One region of the Franconibacter daqui genome, then DNA from elsewhere that is predicted to be linked to it. Evidence: predicted binding sites of a transcription regulator. Region 1 holds the regulator's gene; the other holds the start of a gene.

Region 1 (7,082 bases):
GGCAGTCAACAGCGTTTCATAGTGCGCGCGTTTTTCGCGCAGCTGCGTCTGCTGCTCCTGCTGCTGCTGCCAGGTTTTCGCTTCCGCCTCGCGTTCGCTGAACCAGCGCGCCTCGTCGCCCGGCTGCGGCGGCGTCAGCGCCAGCTCGCTGAGCTGCCGATGCAGGCTTTCCTGCTGCGCCTGGCAGGCGGATTCTGTCTGCGTGAGCTGCTGCTGCGTTTGCTGGCGCTGGTTTTCCAGCAACTGATGCTGCTGGAGGCGATGAAGCTGCTGTTCATGCTGCGCCTGTTCCTCAAGCCAGGTGGCGATATCGTCCTGCGGCAGAAAGGCTATCTCCAGCGCCGCGCAGAGAGCATGCCACTGTGAGGTGAGCGCTTGCTCCTCTTGTGCAAGGCTTGCCGCTTCGCTTTCCAGTTGCTGCTTCTGCTTTAACAGACTTTCTTGCTGGCCGCGAAGGGTGGCGCCTTCTTTACCCAACTCATCTTTTTCCTGCTCAAGCAACGCCAGCCGCTGTTTATTGAGATCGGGCTTCAGCGCCTGGTAGTGTTCCACGGCCGGGTGTTCCGTCGCGCCGCAGAGCGGGCAGGGACTGCCGGGCTGCAGGCGGTTGCGCTCCTCCACAAGGCTTGCGATGGCGCTCTCCAGCTCGCAGACTTTTTTCGCCTGCGCCACCTCTTCCTGTTTGGCTTTGTAGCGCTGGCGCTTATCGGCAAGCTGTGTTTCCAGCTGTTGTAGCTCCTGCTCAAGCGCGGCCTGCCTTTGCGCCTGGCGGGTTTTGCGCTGCGCCAGCGGGGCGAACTGGGCGTGCAGGACGGAGAGCTTTTCCCGCGTGGCGCGCAGGCGGGTGCTGGCGGCGAGCTGTTCGGCAATCTCATCGGGGGAGAGCGTCAGGCTGACCGGAGCCAGCGCTGCGCGTTTTTGCTCAATCGCCGCGAGACTTTCGCGCAGCGTCTGCGCCTGCTGCTGGTCGCGCTTTTGCTGGCTGAAGGCGGCCCGCCAGCCCGCCAGCTCGCTGCTCCACTGGCGAAAGCGTTCATGTTCAGTAAGCCATGCGGCAAGCTGGCGCAGCCCGTCATCGCAGCGCGCAAGCTCGTCGGCGGCCACCTGGCGGATTTGTTGACGTCGGGTTCGGGCAGTTTGTAAGCGAACGCTTACTTCTTCGTACTGCCGTTGGGTTTCGGCGTGCGCCGCTTCCTGTTCCTGCAAGCGTTGCCAGTAAGGCCGCAGTTTTTCCGCGGGCAGAGCGGCTTCAAGCTTTGCAAGATCCGGCGCGGCAGCCTGTAACGCGCGCGCGGCGTTTTCCACACCGCTGCGGGCCGCCACCTGCGCCTGCTCAAGCTTCGCGGCGTGCGTGAGCCATTCGTACTGGCGCTGCGTCTGCTGCTGGCGAGACAGCAGCGCATTTTCTTCATCAGTAAGCGCCTGCAAACCTGAGCGCAACTGTTGTTGCTCTTCATCGCTCAGCAATTTCACTCCCTGGGCCTGCGCTTCCCGTTTTTCCAGCTCCGCTTTGGCGAGCTTATGCTGTTCAAACACGCGGGCGGAAACCTGACCATAAATCTCGGTGCCGGTCAGCTCTTCCAGCAGTTCGGCGCGGTCTTTGGCGTCGGCATTCAGAAAGGCGGCGAACTGCCCCTGGGAGAGCATCATCGAGCGGGTGAAACGGTCGTAGTCGAGGCCAGTCAGGGTGGCGATGCGATCGAGCTTGTCTTTTACTTTGTCGGCGAGGATTTTGCCCGAATCGCAGCGCGCCAGCTCCACGCGCGGCGCCTGGAGCTTGCCGTCCGGCTGGTTGCGGGCGCGGTACTGGCTCCAGAAAGCGCGGTAGGCCACCCCTTTTACTTCAAACTCCACCTCCGCCAGGCACTCGGCGGTATCGCGGGTCATCAGGTCGTTTTGCGTCTGTGAAATAGTGTTCAGGCGCGGCGTCTGGTGATAAAGCGCAAGGCAAATGGCATCCAGCAGCGTGGTTTTCCCCGCGCCGGTCGGGCCGGTGATGGCGAACAGGCCGTTGCTGGCGAAGGGTTCGGCGGTAAAGTCGATTTTCCATTCGCCCTTAAGCGAGTTGAGGTTTTTTAACCGCAGGCTGAGTATTTTCACGCCTCTTCCTCCTGATGCAGGCTTTCCAGCGTTTGCGCGAAGAGGGTGCGCAGCCGCCGCGCTTCCTCTTCTTCCAGCTGTTCCTGCTGCAAACGGCGCTCAAAAACCTCCTCAACGCCCAGCTCGCTCAGCGTTTCGGTTTGCAGCGTACCGAGGTTTTTCTCGCGCAGCTCGCGGCTGCGGCGCAGCAGCACCACTTCCACCGGCAGGTTTTCGGTGAGCTGGGTTATCTGGCGCTGCATGTCGTGCAGGAACTGTTCGGTAGCGATTTCAATATCAAGCCACACTTTCGGCCCGGCGGGCGCGTCGCGCCACTGGTTCAGCGCCTGGGCAATCTCCTCAAGCGTGCCTTTTACCACCGCGAGCGGCTGGCTTACCGGCACCGGCAGCGCGGTCACGTCGCGCAGCTTGCCCTGCGTGAACTCCACCAGAAAGACGCTTTTTTCTTTACCTGTTTCATCAAAGCTCAGGGCGATGGGCGAGCCGCTGTAGCGAATATGGTCGCTTGCCGCCACCTTCTGGGCGCGGTGAATGTGGCCGAGCGCGATGTAATCCGCCGCCGGGAAGAGGTGAGCGGGAAAAGCGTCCAGCGTGCCGATGTAGATATCGCGTACCGCGTCGCTTTTGGTCACGCCCACCGTGGTGAGGTGGCCGGTGGCGATGATGGGCAGCGCTTGTTCGCCGCGCAGGGCGCAGGCGGCGTTGTAGCACTGTTCGTAATGCTGCGTGATAGCCTCCAGCAACTGCTGCTGTTTTTCACTGCCGGACTGGCCGCCGCGGCTGCGCAGGATATCGCGCGGGCGCAGAAACGGAATAGGGCAGAGCACCGCGCCGGGCGCGCCGTCGCGACGGTTAAGGATAATCGCCTGGCTTGCCGGATCCTGCTGGGCGCTGGCGATAACGCGGGTGTTCAGGCAGGCGAGCAGCTCGCGGGATTCATTTAACGTCGCCACCGAGTCATGGTTGCCCGCCAGCACAATTAGCTGACACTGCGTGGCCTGCAGCTTCACCACGAAGCGGTTATAAAGCTCGCGCGCGTAGCTTGGCGGCGAGCCGGTGTCGAAAATATCCCCCGCCACGATGATGGCGTCTGCCTGATGTTCCACCGCGGCCTCCAGCAGCCAGTCGAGAAAGGCCTGATGCTCGGCGGCGCGGCTTTTGGTATAAAAATTCTGACCAAGATGCCAGTCGGAAGTGTGGAGGATGCGCATAGATTTCCCTGTGGCGAAAAAGCAAGAGGGTGATTATAAACAAGCAGGCGGGCTGGTGTCCTGAACGGCTTGCCGGACGGGTGTCATAAATGCCGCTGAGGGAGTCATCAGACGGTCATCTTTTCATAAATCTGTCATAAATCTGACGCATAATGGCGCCGCATTGGATAATGTTGACTTTATATTACAGGGCTAATTATGGCGAGACGTATTCTGGTCGTAGAAGATGAAGCACCGATTCGTGAAATGGTCTGTTTTGTGCTCGAGCAAAACGGCTTCCAGCCCGTTGAAGCTGAAGATTATGACAGTGCGGTAAACCAGCTCAACGAACCCTGGCCCGATCTGGTCCTGCTCGACTGGATGCTGCCCGGCGGTTCGGGCATTCAGTTTATTAAGCACCTCAAGCGCGAAGCGATGACCCGCGATATCCCGGTGATGATGCTGACCGCGCGCGGTGAAGAAGAGGACCGCGTACGCGGGCTGGAGACCGGCGCGGACGATTACATCACCAAGCCGTTCTCGCCAAAAGAGCTGGTGGCGCGCATCAAAGCCGTTATGCGCCGCATCTCGCCTATGGCGGTGGAAGAGGTTATCGAGATGCAGGGCCTGAGCCTGGACCCGACCTCTCACCGCGTCATGACCGGCGAAAATCCGCTGGACATGGGGCCGACCGAATTTAAGCTTTTACACTTCTTTATGACGCACCCGGAGCGTGTTTACAGCCGTGAGCAACTGCTGAACCATGTCTGGGGTACCAATGTGTATGTCGAAGATCGTACGGTGGATGTGCATATCCGCCGCCTGCGCAAGGCGCTGGAGCACAGCGGGCATGACAGAATGGTGCAGACGGTGCGCGGTACGGGGTATCGTTTCTCAACCCGTTTTTAACTCATAACCTGGAGTGTGACCGTGCTCGAACGGCTGTCATGGAAAAGGCTGGCTCTGGAGCTGGTGTTGTGTTGTCTCCCGGCGCTGATCCTCGGGGCGTTTTTCGGCTATCTGGCTTGGTTTTTACTGGCGGCGGTGACCGGGCTGCTTATCTGGCATTACTGGAACCTGCTGCGTCTCTCCTGGTGGTTATGGGTCGATCGCAGCATGACGCCGCCGCCGGGAAGAGGAAGCTGGGAGCCGCTGCTGTACGGGCTGCACCAGATGCAGTTGCGCAATAAAAAGCGCCGCCGGGAGCTTGGCAATCTTATCAAGCGCTTTCGCAGCGGCGCCGAATCGCTGCCCGATGCGGTGATCCTGACCACTGAAGAGGGCACTATCTTCTGGTGCAACGGTCTGGCGCAGCAGCTCCTTAACCTGCGCTGGCCGGACGACAACGGCCAGAATATCCTCAACCTGCTGCGCTACCCGGAGTTCACCCGCTACCTGCGCGAAAAAAACTTCACCCGCCCGCTTAATCTGGTGCTGAACAACGGCCGTCATCTTGAGTTTCGCGTTATGCCCTACAGCGAACAGCAGTGGCTGATGGTGGCGCGCGACGTGACGCAGATGCACCAGCTCGAAGGCGCGCGGCGTAACTTCTTCGCTAACGTCAGCCATGAATTGCGTACGCCGTTGACGGTATTGCAGGGCTACCTGGAGATGATGCAGGAGCAGACGCTGGAAGGGCCGCTGCGGGACAAAGCGCTGCATACCATGCGCGAGCAAACGTCCCGTATGGAAGGGCTGGTGAAACAGCTGCTGACGCTGTCGAAAATTGAAGCGTCGCCCGCGCTGCAGTTGAATGAAAAAGTCGACGTGCCGATGATGCTGCGCGTGGTGGAGCGCGAGGCGGCAACCCTCAGCCAGCAGCGCCATACGCTGACTTTTGATGTTGACGCCACGCTTAAGGTGCTGGGCAATGAAGAACAGCTGCGCAGCGCGATGTCTAACCTGGTCTATAACGCCGTGAACCATACGCCGGAAGGCACGCATATTACCGTGCGCTGGCAGCGTGCGCCGCACGGCGCGCTGTTTAGCGTGGAGGATGACGGGCCGGGCATTGCGGCGGAGCATATTCCGCGTCTGACGGAGCGTTTCTACCGCGTGGATAAGGCCCGTTCACGCCAGACGGGCGGCAGCGGCCTTGGGCTTGCGATAGTCAAGCACGCCATCAGCCACCACGACGCGCGGCTTGAAATCGACAGCGCGCCCGGCAAAGGCGCCCGTTTTTCCTTTCTGTTGCCCGAACGGCTGATTGCCAAAGAGAAAGCGCTCGCCGAGTAATTCCCTTCATGGTGTAAACGCTGCTTGCCAAAGGCCAGTCTGACTGGCCTTTTTTTCTTCTATTACGTTTTCTTATGCCGCACTTACTCTGTTGATTATTTTTTGTTCGCACGAAAAGGTGGTGCTATTTTTATATCTTAGCGTTTCCCACTATGTCTGATGGTCCATGCAGAATAATAGTCTGGTTTTGCGATCCCGTATTGCCTTCAAACGTTATAAGCGTTTAAATTGCGCCCCTGCCGTTGGCAGACCGACTGAATTTGCGTGGTTAATCGAAAAACAATTCTTCGCCAACGCAATCGGGAAGCATATCCCGCTGTCTTTTGTCTGAAATGGCCGCGTTTCGTCATGCGGCGAACGTAATAATTTCAACGATTTCAACACCACATCCACAGGCAGTAAATCTTATGACCCACAAGTTAACAACGCGCGACATTATCGCACTGGGCTTTATGACCTTTGCGTTATTCGTTGGCGCGGGCAATATCATTTTCCCTCCCATGGTGGGGTTGCAGGCGGGTGAACACGTCTGGACCGCCGCGCTGGGCTTTTTGATTACCGCAGTGGGCCTGCCGGTGCTGACCGTGGTGGCACTCGCCCGCGTAGGCGGCGGCATCGATAGCCTCAGTACCCCGATTGGCCGCGGCGCAGGCATTCTGCTCGCCACCGTCGCCTATCTGGCCGTCGGCCCGCTGTTCGCCACGCCGCGCACCGCCACCGTCTCTTTTGAAGTGGGCATCGCCCCGCTGACTGGCGACGGCGCGCTGCCGCTGTTCATCTACAGCCTTATCTACTTCGCGCTGGTCATCCTGGTGTCCCTCTACCCGGGCAAGCTCCTCGATACCGTCGGCAACTTCCTTGCGCCGCTTAAAATTGTGGCGCTGATTGTGCTGGCCGTGGCCGCGATTATCTGGCCGGCGGGCGATATCAGCGTGGCGACCGACGCTTATCAGAAAGCGGCGTTCTCCAACGGCTTTGTGAATGGCTATCTGACCATGGATACGCTGGGCGCGATGGTGTTCGGCATTGTTATTGTCAATGCCGCTCGCTCGCGCGGCGTTAACGAGTCTCGCCTGCTGACGCGTTACACCATCTGGGCGGGCCTGATGGCGGGCATCGGCCTGACGCTGCTCTACCTGGCGCTGTTCCGTCTGGGCTCCGACAGCTCTGCGCTGGTGGAGCAGTCTGCGAACGGCGCGGCTATCCTGCACGCTTATGTTCAGCACACCTTCGGCGGGGCGGGCAGCTTCTTGCTGGCGGCGCTGATTTTCATCGCCTGCATGGTGACAGCGGTGGGTCTGACCTGCGCTTGCGCGGAGTTCTTCGCCCAGTATCTGCCGCTCTCTTACCGCACGCTGGTCTTTATTCTGGGCGGTTTCTCCATGGTGGTCTCGAACCTGGGCCTGAGCCATTTGATTCAGATCTCCATTCCGGTGCTGACGGCTATTTATCCGCCGTGCATCGTGCTGGTGGTGCTGAGCTTCACCCGCCCGTGGTGGCACCGCTCCGCCCGCGTTATCGCCCCGGCGATGCTCATCAGCCTGCTGTTTGGTTTAA
Region 2 (7,082 bases), on a different contig from region 1:
GGTGGGTTAAAAATAACGGCGCATGTTTCGCGCCGTTTTTTTATTCCACAAAGATATGCGGATAAAAGCGCGAGAGATCCTGCGTAATCAATTCGCGATCTTCGCGTATCCCAATGCCCGCCGCCTGGTCGTTAATCAGCCAGCTGCCGATAAGCGTATAGCTTTCGCCAAACTTCGGCAGCGGATGGAACTGCTGGACGATCATTCCTTCTTCGCCGTAAGGCCCTTCCACTTTAGCGATCGGCTGGCCATTTTCCACGATAGAAACATTAGCGCCTTCGCGAGAGAAAATGGGCTTCATAACATATTTCGCCAGTTCCGGATGAGCGTCTTCGGCGAAGTAAGCGGGAAGCAGATTGGGGTGATTGGGGAACATCTCCCAGAGCATCGGCAACAGCGCCTTGTTAGAGATAATGCTCTTCCATGCGGGCTCCAGCCAGCGCACGCCTGCATCTTCAAGCTTGGTGGAGAACATTTCACGCAGCATATGCTCCCACGGATAGAGCTTGAACAGATTGCCGATAACCTGATCCTGAAGATCGGTAAACTGACCTTTTTCGCCAAGGCCGATGTCTTCAATAAACAGGAACTCGCTCGGCAATTGCGCTTCAGCAGCGCAATCCTGCAGGTACTGCACCGTGCCGCGGTCTTCTACCGTGTCGCGGCAACAGGCAAAATGCAGCAGGTTAAAGCCATGCTGTTCTTTAAGCTCGGCAAAGCGCGCAATCAGTTTTTCCTGCAGACTGTTGAACTGATCGCTGCCAGCAGGGAGCTTGCCGGCATTGAGCTGATCTTCAAGCCAGATCCACTGAAAAAAAGCGGCTTCATACAAGGAAGTCGGCGTATCGGCGTTATTTTCCAGAAGCTTTGGGTCACCCACGCCGTCCCAGGCGAGATCGAGACGCGAATAGAGCGAAGGCTGCTGCGTGCGCCATGACTGGCGAACAAATTCCCAGGTATGTTTCGGAATGCGAAATTTGGCCATCAGCGTATCGCTGGCGACCACTTTTTCCACCACCTGCAAACACATCTGATGCAGCTCTTCGGTAACCGCTTCAAGGCGTTCAACCTGCGCCAGCGTCAGTTTGTAATAAGCCTCTTCACACCAGTACGGCTCGCCGTACATGGTGTGAAAGTTGAAACCGTATTCGGTCGCTTTATCGCGCCAGTCCGGGCGCTCGCTGATAGCAATTCTTTCCATTGCGTTTAACCACCCATTGAACGGGAGCCGGTGCCCATCGCGCTGCGCTGCATGGCGCTTTGTTTCGCCACGGTTTCGCCAAATCCGCCACGGGTTATGGTGGTTGTGGTAGCCGGTTTCGGCGTCATTGCGGTTTTAGGCACCGTTGCGGTACGGCCCGGCTGCGCGGCGCCGTAGCTCTTGCCGCTGGCGTCAGTATACTGGCCGTAAGCAGGGCTTGCCGGGTTGCGCGAACTGAAGAGCGGCTGTTGCGCGAAGCCCATGCCGCCGCCCATCAGACGGCCCATCATGTAGCCTGCCATCAGCGGCATCCAGAAGCTGCCGCTGCTTTGCGCCTGCGCCTGGTTTTCCGTCGAGCCGCTGCCCGCGACGCCTGCCTGAGCGGGCGCCTGCTGGCACTGGCCTTCGCCAAACTCCGCCACGCAATCTTCGCGGGTAGCGTACTTCGGCGCGGTGCGTTCGGCTTCCTTCAGCGCATTGTTGTAGGCGGCGGTACACTCGGCGCTTTTGCCTGGGTTCGCCTGCGAGCAATCATCCGCGTTTTGAAACATCTGCACGGTTTCATCGCTTTTCTCGCAACCGGCAAGCATGAAGACCGCCGTGACCGCGAAGGCCACAGGGGTGAGGTGACGCGCGTTCCAGCTTTTGCGGAACGTGGCGTGATTAATCTGTTTTGTCCGTTTCATTACTTTCTTCCTGGCCCCAAAGATATTGCACAGTTATGGTGCTCAGGATAGTGGATGAGTGGTTGAAATTAAAGCAGAGGGCCGCAAGGGCAGGGGATCTTTACGTTGCCTTACGTAAAGGCGTGATGCGCCAGCGCGCATCACGCCTGAAGCGCGATTACTGACGGAACGGGTTCGCGCCAGAGCGGCGGGATTGCGCGGCTGGCTGTACCGAAGCGGCAGGCTGCGCTGCCGGCATCGTGGCATCGTTACCGGCGGCGTTAGCGTTAGCCGTGAAGCTATCTACGGCCGCGTCCTGTTGCGGATTCTCCGGCGCTACGCTTTCCGGCGACGTCGGGATTGGCTTGCCAAGCGTCGTGTTCAGCGCAACCAGATCCTGCTCGTTCAGCGTACCGAGCGCAGCTTTAATATTAAGCTGGTTAATCAGGTAGTTATAGCGCGCGCTGGAAAGCTGCTGTTTCGCGTTATAGAGCGTGGTGGTGGCATCCAGCACGTCGACGATGGTACGCGTACCCACGGCGTAACCCGCTTCAGAGGCGTCCAGAGAACTTTGCGCGGACACCACGGCCTGCTCGTAAGCTTTAATGCTGCTGATGGAGGCGTTGACGTTGTTCCAGGAGGAACGCACGGTCTGAATTACGCTGCGGTGCGCGCTTTCTAACTGCTCGCTGGCGCTCACGAAGTTGTACTGCGCTTGTTTGACCTGCGAGGTGACCGAGCCGCCGCTGTAGATAGGCAGATTGAAGCTCAGGCCGACGGAGTTCTGACCGATATTGCGATCGGCATAACTTGAGCTGCTGAGGCTATTGCCGCGTGTCGCGCTGCCGCTGTAAGAGGTGTCGGAAATGCTGCTGGAGGCGGTTAAGCCCAGCGTCGGCAGGTGGCCAGATTCCGCATAGCGGATCTGTTCACGCGCCAGATCCTGGCTCAGACGCGCCTGCAGCAGGGACAGGTTGCGGTTTTCCGCTTCCTTCAGCAGCGCATTGACGTTGTCCGGCTTGTTGGTTTTAAAGCTGTCGATGTTCAGCGAAGCGAGCTGCGGATAGTAGTTGCCGCTCACCTGGCGCAGCTGTTCTACTGCGTTATCAAGGTTGTTGCGCGCGGTGACTTCGTTCGCCAGCACGGTGTCGTACTGCGAGCGGGCGTTCTGCACGTCGGTGATGGCCACCAGGCCTACGTTAAAGCGCTGGGTGGTCTGATCCAACTGGCGGTAGACCGCCTGTTTTTGCGCTTCCGTGTAAGAAAGGGCGTCAATGGCGCTCAGTACGTTAAAATAGGCGGTAGCGGTATTGAGGATCAGCGTCTGCTGGTCCGTCTGATAAGTGACGTCCTGAACGCCGGCGGTTTTTTCCTGCAGCGTCAGCGCGCGCCATCTCGACATATCGAAAATGGTCTGGGTCAGCTGCAATGAGCCGCTGGTGACGTTGGAGTCAATGCCGTCGTTGTCGCGAAAACCGTTATTGTAGGTGTAATCGGCGCCCAGACCTAACTGCGGCAGCAAAGGGCTGCGTGCTTCGTTAATTTTTTCGAATGCGGCGTCACGGTTAGCAGCGGATCGACGTAAATCCGGGTTACTTAATCGTGCCTGCTGATAAACCTGTAACAGGTTTTCTGCCTGGCTCATGGCGCTGAAACCCGTCAGGCTCAGACCGATAAGGATGGGGAGCAGTTTCTTCATTTGCATTCCTTGTTGTGAAGCAAAAATATTGTTAGCGCTGACAGAAGTCGAAAAATGATCGCCGATTCTAACAGAGTCAGCCCGCCGTGCGGCTTGGCGTAACGTGCCTTCTGCCTTTAAATTTCATCAATCTATCACATACCCGCACAGGCAGCAGGTAAACTGGCTTGAAATTACCAGATTCGCCACTATAAAGGAGTGGAAAACGTCATGAGTAAACCCACCAAATCAGCCGTTACGTTCGCCAAAAACGATGTAGAAATTATTGCACGAGAAACGCTCTATCGCGGCTTTTTTTCACTTGATCTTTACCGCTTCCGTCATCGCCTTTTCAACGGCGAAATGAGTGGCGAAATTAAGCGTGAAATTTTTGAGCGCGGCCATGCCGCAGTCCTGCTACCCTTTGACCCGGTGCGTGACGAGGTGGTGTTGATCGAACAGATCCGCATCGCCGCGTATGATACGAGCGAAACACCGTGGCTGCTGGAGCTGGTGGCTGGCATGATAGAGCCTGGCGAAAGCGTCGAAGAGGTAGCCCGCCGCGAAGCGGTGGAAGAGGCGGGGCTCTCCGTCGGCCGGGTGAAAAAGTTCATGAGTTATCTGGCAAGCCCCGGGGGCACCAGCGAGCGCCTTTCCTTACTGGTAGGCGAAGTGGACGCCACGACCGCGAAAGGGATTCACGGTCTGGCTGATGAAAACGAAGATATTCGGGTTCATGTGGTAAGTCGGGAGCAGGCATACCTTTGGGTTGAAGAGGGGAAAATCGATAACGCAGCCTCGGTCATCGCTTTGCAATGGCTGCAATTACATCATGAAGCATTGAGACAAGAGTGGAACACCTGAAAATGAAGCGCTATACGCCTGACTTTCCTGAAATGATGCGCCTGTGCGAAACCAACTTCGCTCAGCTGCGCCGCCTGCTGCCTCGCAACGACGCGGTGGGCGAAACCGTGAGCTATCAGGTCAATAGCGCGCAATACCGATTAACTATCCTGGAATCTACCCGTTACACTACGCTCGTGGAAATCGAGCAAACGGCCCCGAAGGTAAGCTACTGGAGCCTGCCTTCCATGTCCGTGCGTCTTTATCATGACGCCATGGTGGCGGAAGTGTGTTCAAGCCAGCAGATATTTCGTTTTAAAGCGCGTTATGATTATCCGAATAAAAAGTTGCATCAGCGCGATGAAAAGCATCAAATTAACCAGTTTCTTGCTGACTGGTTGCGCTATTGTTTAGCGCATGGAGCGATGGCGATTCCGGTTTGTTAGCGTCGTGAAACCTAAGGACACCATTTGGAAAGCCTGTTAAACCTTCCTGTTGCTGGTGGGGCCAGCGTCAGGATCTTGCAAATAACCGATACCCACCTGTTCGCCGGAAAAGACGAAACGCTGCTCGGCATAAAAACCTGGGAGAGCTATCAGGCGGTACTGGCGGCTATCCATGAACAGCAGCGTCAATGCGACCTTATCGTCGCGACCGGCGACCTGGCGCAGGATCATTCGCCCGAGGCCTATCAGCATTTCGCTTCAGGCATCTCGTCGATTTCTGCGCCCTGCGTCTGGCTGCCCGGCAACCACGACTTTCAGCCCGCCATGTATAGCGCGCTGCAGGAAGCGGGGATTTCTCCGGCAAAGCGGGTAATGGTGGGCGAGCAGTGGCAGATAGTGCTGCTCGATACTCAGGTGTTCGGCGTCCCTCATGGTGAACTTAGCGAGTATCAACTGGAATGGCTGGAGCGTAAGCTTGGCGAATGCCCCGAGCGCCATACGCTGCTGCTGTTGCATCATCATCCCTTACCCGCAGGCTGCAGCTGGCTCGATCAGCATAGCCTGCGCAATGCGGCTGCGCTTGATGACGTGCTGAGCCGTTTTCCGCGGGTGAAAAACCTGCTGTGCGGCCATATTCACCAGGAGCTGGATCTCGACTGGAACGGTCGCCGTATTTTAGCCACGCCGTCTACCTGCGTGCAGTTTAAGCCCCATTGCGCTAATTTTACGCTTGATACTATCGCGCCCGGTTGGCGCTGGCTGGAACTGCATCCGGACGGCACGCTGACGACGGAAGTCTGCCGTCTGGCAGGCGCGCAGTTTCGCCCCGATATCGCTTCCGAAGGCTACTGATGCCGACGCTTCTCTATTTGCACGGCTTTAACAGCTCGCCGCGCTCCGCCAAGGCCACCAGTCTGCAAGGCTGGCTTAAGCAAACGCACCCGGAGATCGAGATGATTGTGCCGCAGCTGCCCGCCTACCCGGCAGAAGCGGCGGAGCTGCTTGAGTCGCTGGTCATGGAGCATGGCGGGGATGAGCTTGGCGTTGTCGGTTCTTCTCTTGGCGGTTATTACGCCACCTGGCTTTCGCAATGTTTTATGCTGCCTGCTGTCGTGGTGAATCCGGCGGTGCGTCCTTACGAATTGCTGATAGATTTTCTGGGCGCCAATGAGAACCCCTACACCGGGCAGCAATATGTGCTAGAGTCTCGCCATATTTACGATCTTAAAGTCATGCAGATAGACCCGCTGGAAGCGCCGGATCTTATCTGGTTGCTACAGCAAACAGGCGACGAAGTGCTGGATTATCGCCAGGCGGTGGCCTATTACGCCTCCTGCCGTCAGACTGTGGAGACCGGCGGTAACCACGCTTTTGTAGGCTTCGAAGATTATTTCACCCAGATTATCGATTTTCTCGGGCTGCGCTAAGCCTGAAAGATCGGTACCGTTTTGTTATCTGACGATTAAATCATGACGCAATCCTATAATGCCGATGCCATCGAGGTACTCACCGGGCTTGAGCCGGTTCGCCGCCGTCCGGGGATGTACACCGATACCACCCGTCCCAACCATCTGGGTCAGGAAGTAATTGATAACAGCGTGGATGAAGCGCTGGCGGGACACGCGAAGCGCGTGGACGTTATCCTGCACGCTGACCAGTCGCTCGAGGTGATCGACGACGGGCGCGGCATGCCGGTGGATATCCACCCCGAAGAGGGCGTTCCTGCCGTTGAGCTGATCCTCTGCCGTCTGCACGCCGGCGGTAAATTCTCTAACAAGAACTACCAGTTCTCCGGCGGCCTGCACGGCGTTGGGATCTCGGTGGTAAACGCCCTCTCCACGCGGGTTGAAGTTAACGTGCGCCGCGACGGCCAGATTTACAACATCGCTTTCGCCAATGGCGAAAAGGTTAAAGAGCTGAGCGTGGTCGGCACCTGCGGCAAGCGCAACACCGGCACCAGCGTCCATTTCTGGCCGGATGAAAAATTCTTCGACAGCCCGCGCTTTTCCGTTTCGCGCCTCACGCATTTGCTGAAAGCGAAGGCGGTGCTCTGCCCGGGCGTAGAAATCACTTTTAAAGACGAAGTGAATAAGACGGAGCAGCGCTGGTGTTATCAGGATGGCCTGAACGACTACCTCACCGAGGCGGTAAATGGCCTGATTACGCTGCCGGAAAAACCGTTTATCGGTAATTTCTCGGGCGATACTGAGGCGGTGGACTGGGCGCTGCTCTGGCTGCCGGAAGGCGGC

The links. Region 1 encodes PhoB, which activates phosphate uptake and scavenging genes when phosphate is short. Its sites were predicted from a motif close to CTGTCATAAAACTGNCNNAT; they were not measured.
Region 2: a site for PhoB is predicted at 3,686-3,705, ahead of nudF (ADP-ribose diphosphatase). Genes of this name have one in related genera too.

The regions. Positions count from the first base shown of each region.
Region 1 is NZ_BMKJ01000001.1:179,764-186,845, forward strand. Features, by position in the region: gene sbcC (exonuclease subunit SbcC) at 1-2,100, opposite strand, end outside; gene sbcD (exonuclease subunit SbcD) at 2,097-3,311, opposite strand; gene phoB (phosphate response regulator transcription factor PhoB) at 3,510-4,199, shown strand; gene phoR (phosphate regulon sensor histidine kinase PhoR) at 4,221-5,525, shown strand; gene brnQ (branched-chain amino acid transporter carrier protein BrnQ) at 5,933-7,082, shown strand, end outside.
Region 2 is NZ_BMKJ01000002.1:349,599-356,680, forward strand. Features, by position in the region: gene ygiD (4,5-DOPA-extradiol-dioxygenase) at 1-10, shown strand, start outside; gene IEX01_RS10950 (glutathionylspermidine synthase family protein) at 41-1,201, opposite strand; gene IEX01_RS10955 (DUF1190 family protein) at 1,207-1,887, opposite strand; gene tolC (outer membrane channel protein TolC) at 2,045-3,565, opposite strand; gene nudF (ADP-ribose diphosphatase) at 3,776-4,408, shown strand; gene IEX01_RS10970 (DUF1249 family protein) at 4,411-4,833, shown strand; gene cpdA (3',5'-cyclic-AMP phosphodiesterase) at 4,858-5,685, shown strand; gene yqiA (esterase YqiA) at 5,685-6,260, shown strand; gene parE (DNA topoisomerase IV subunit B) at 6,303-7,082, shown strand, end outside.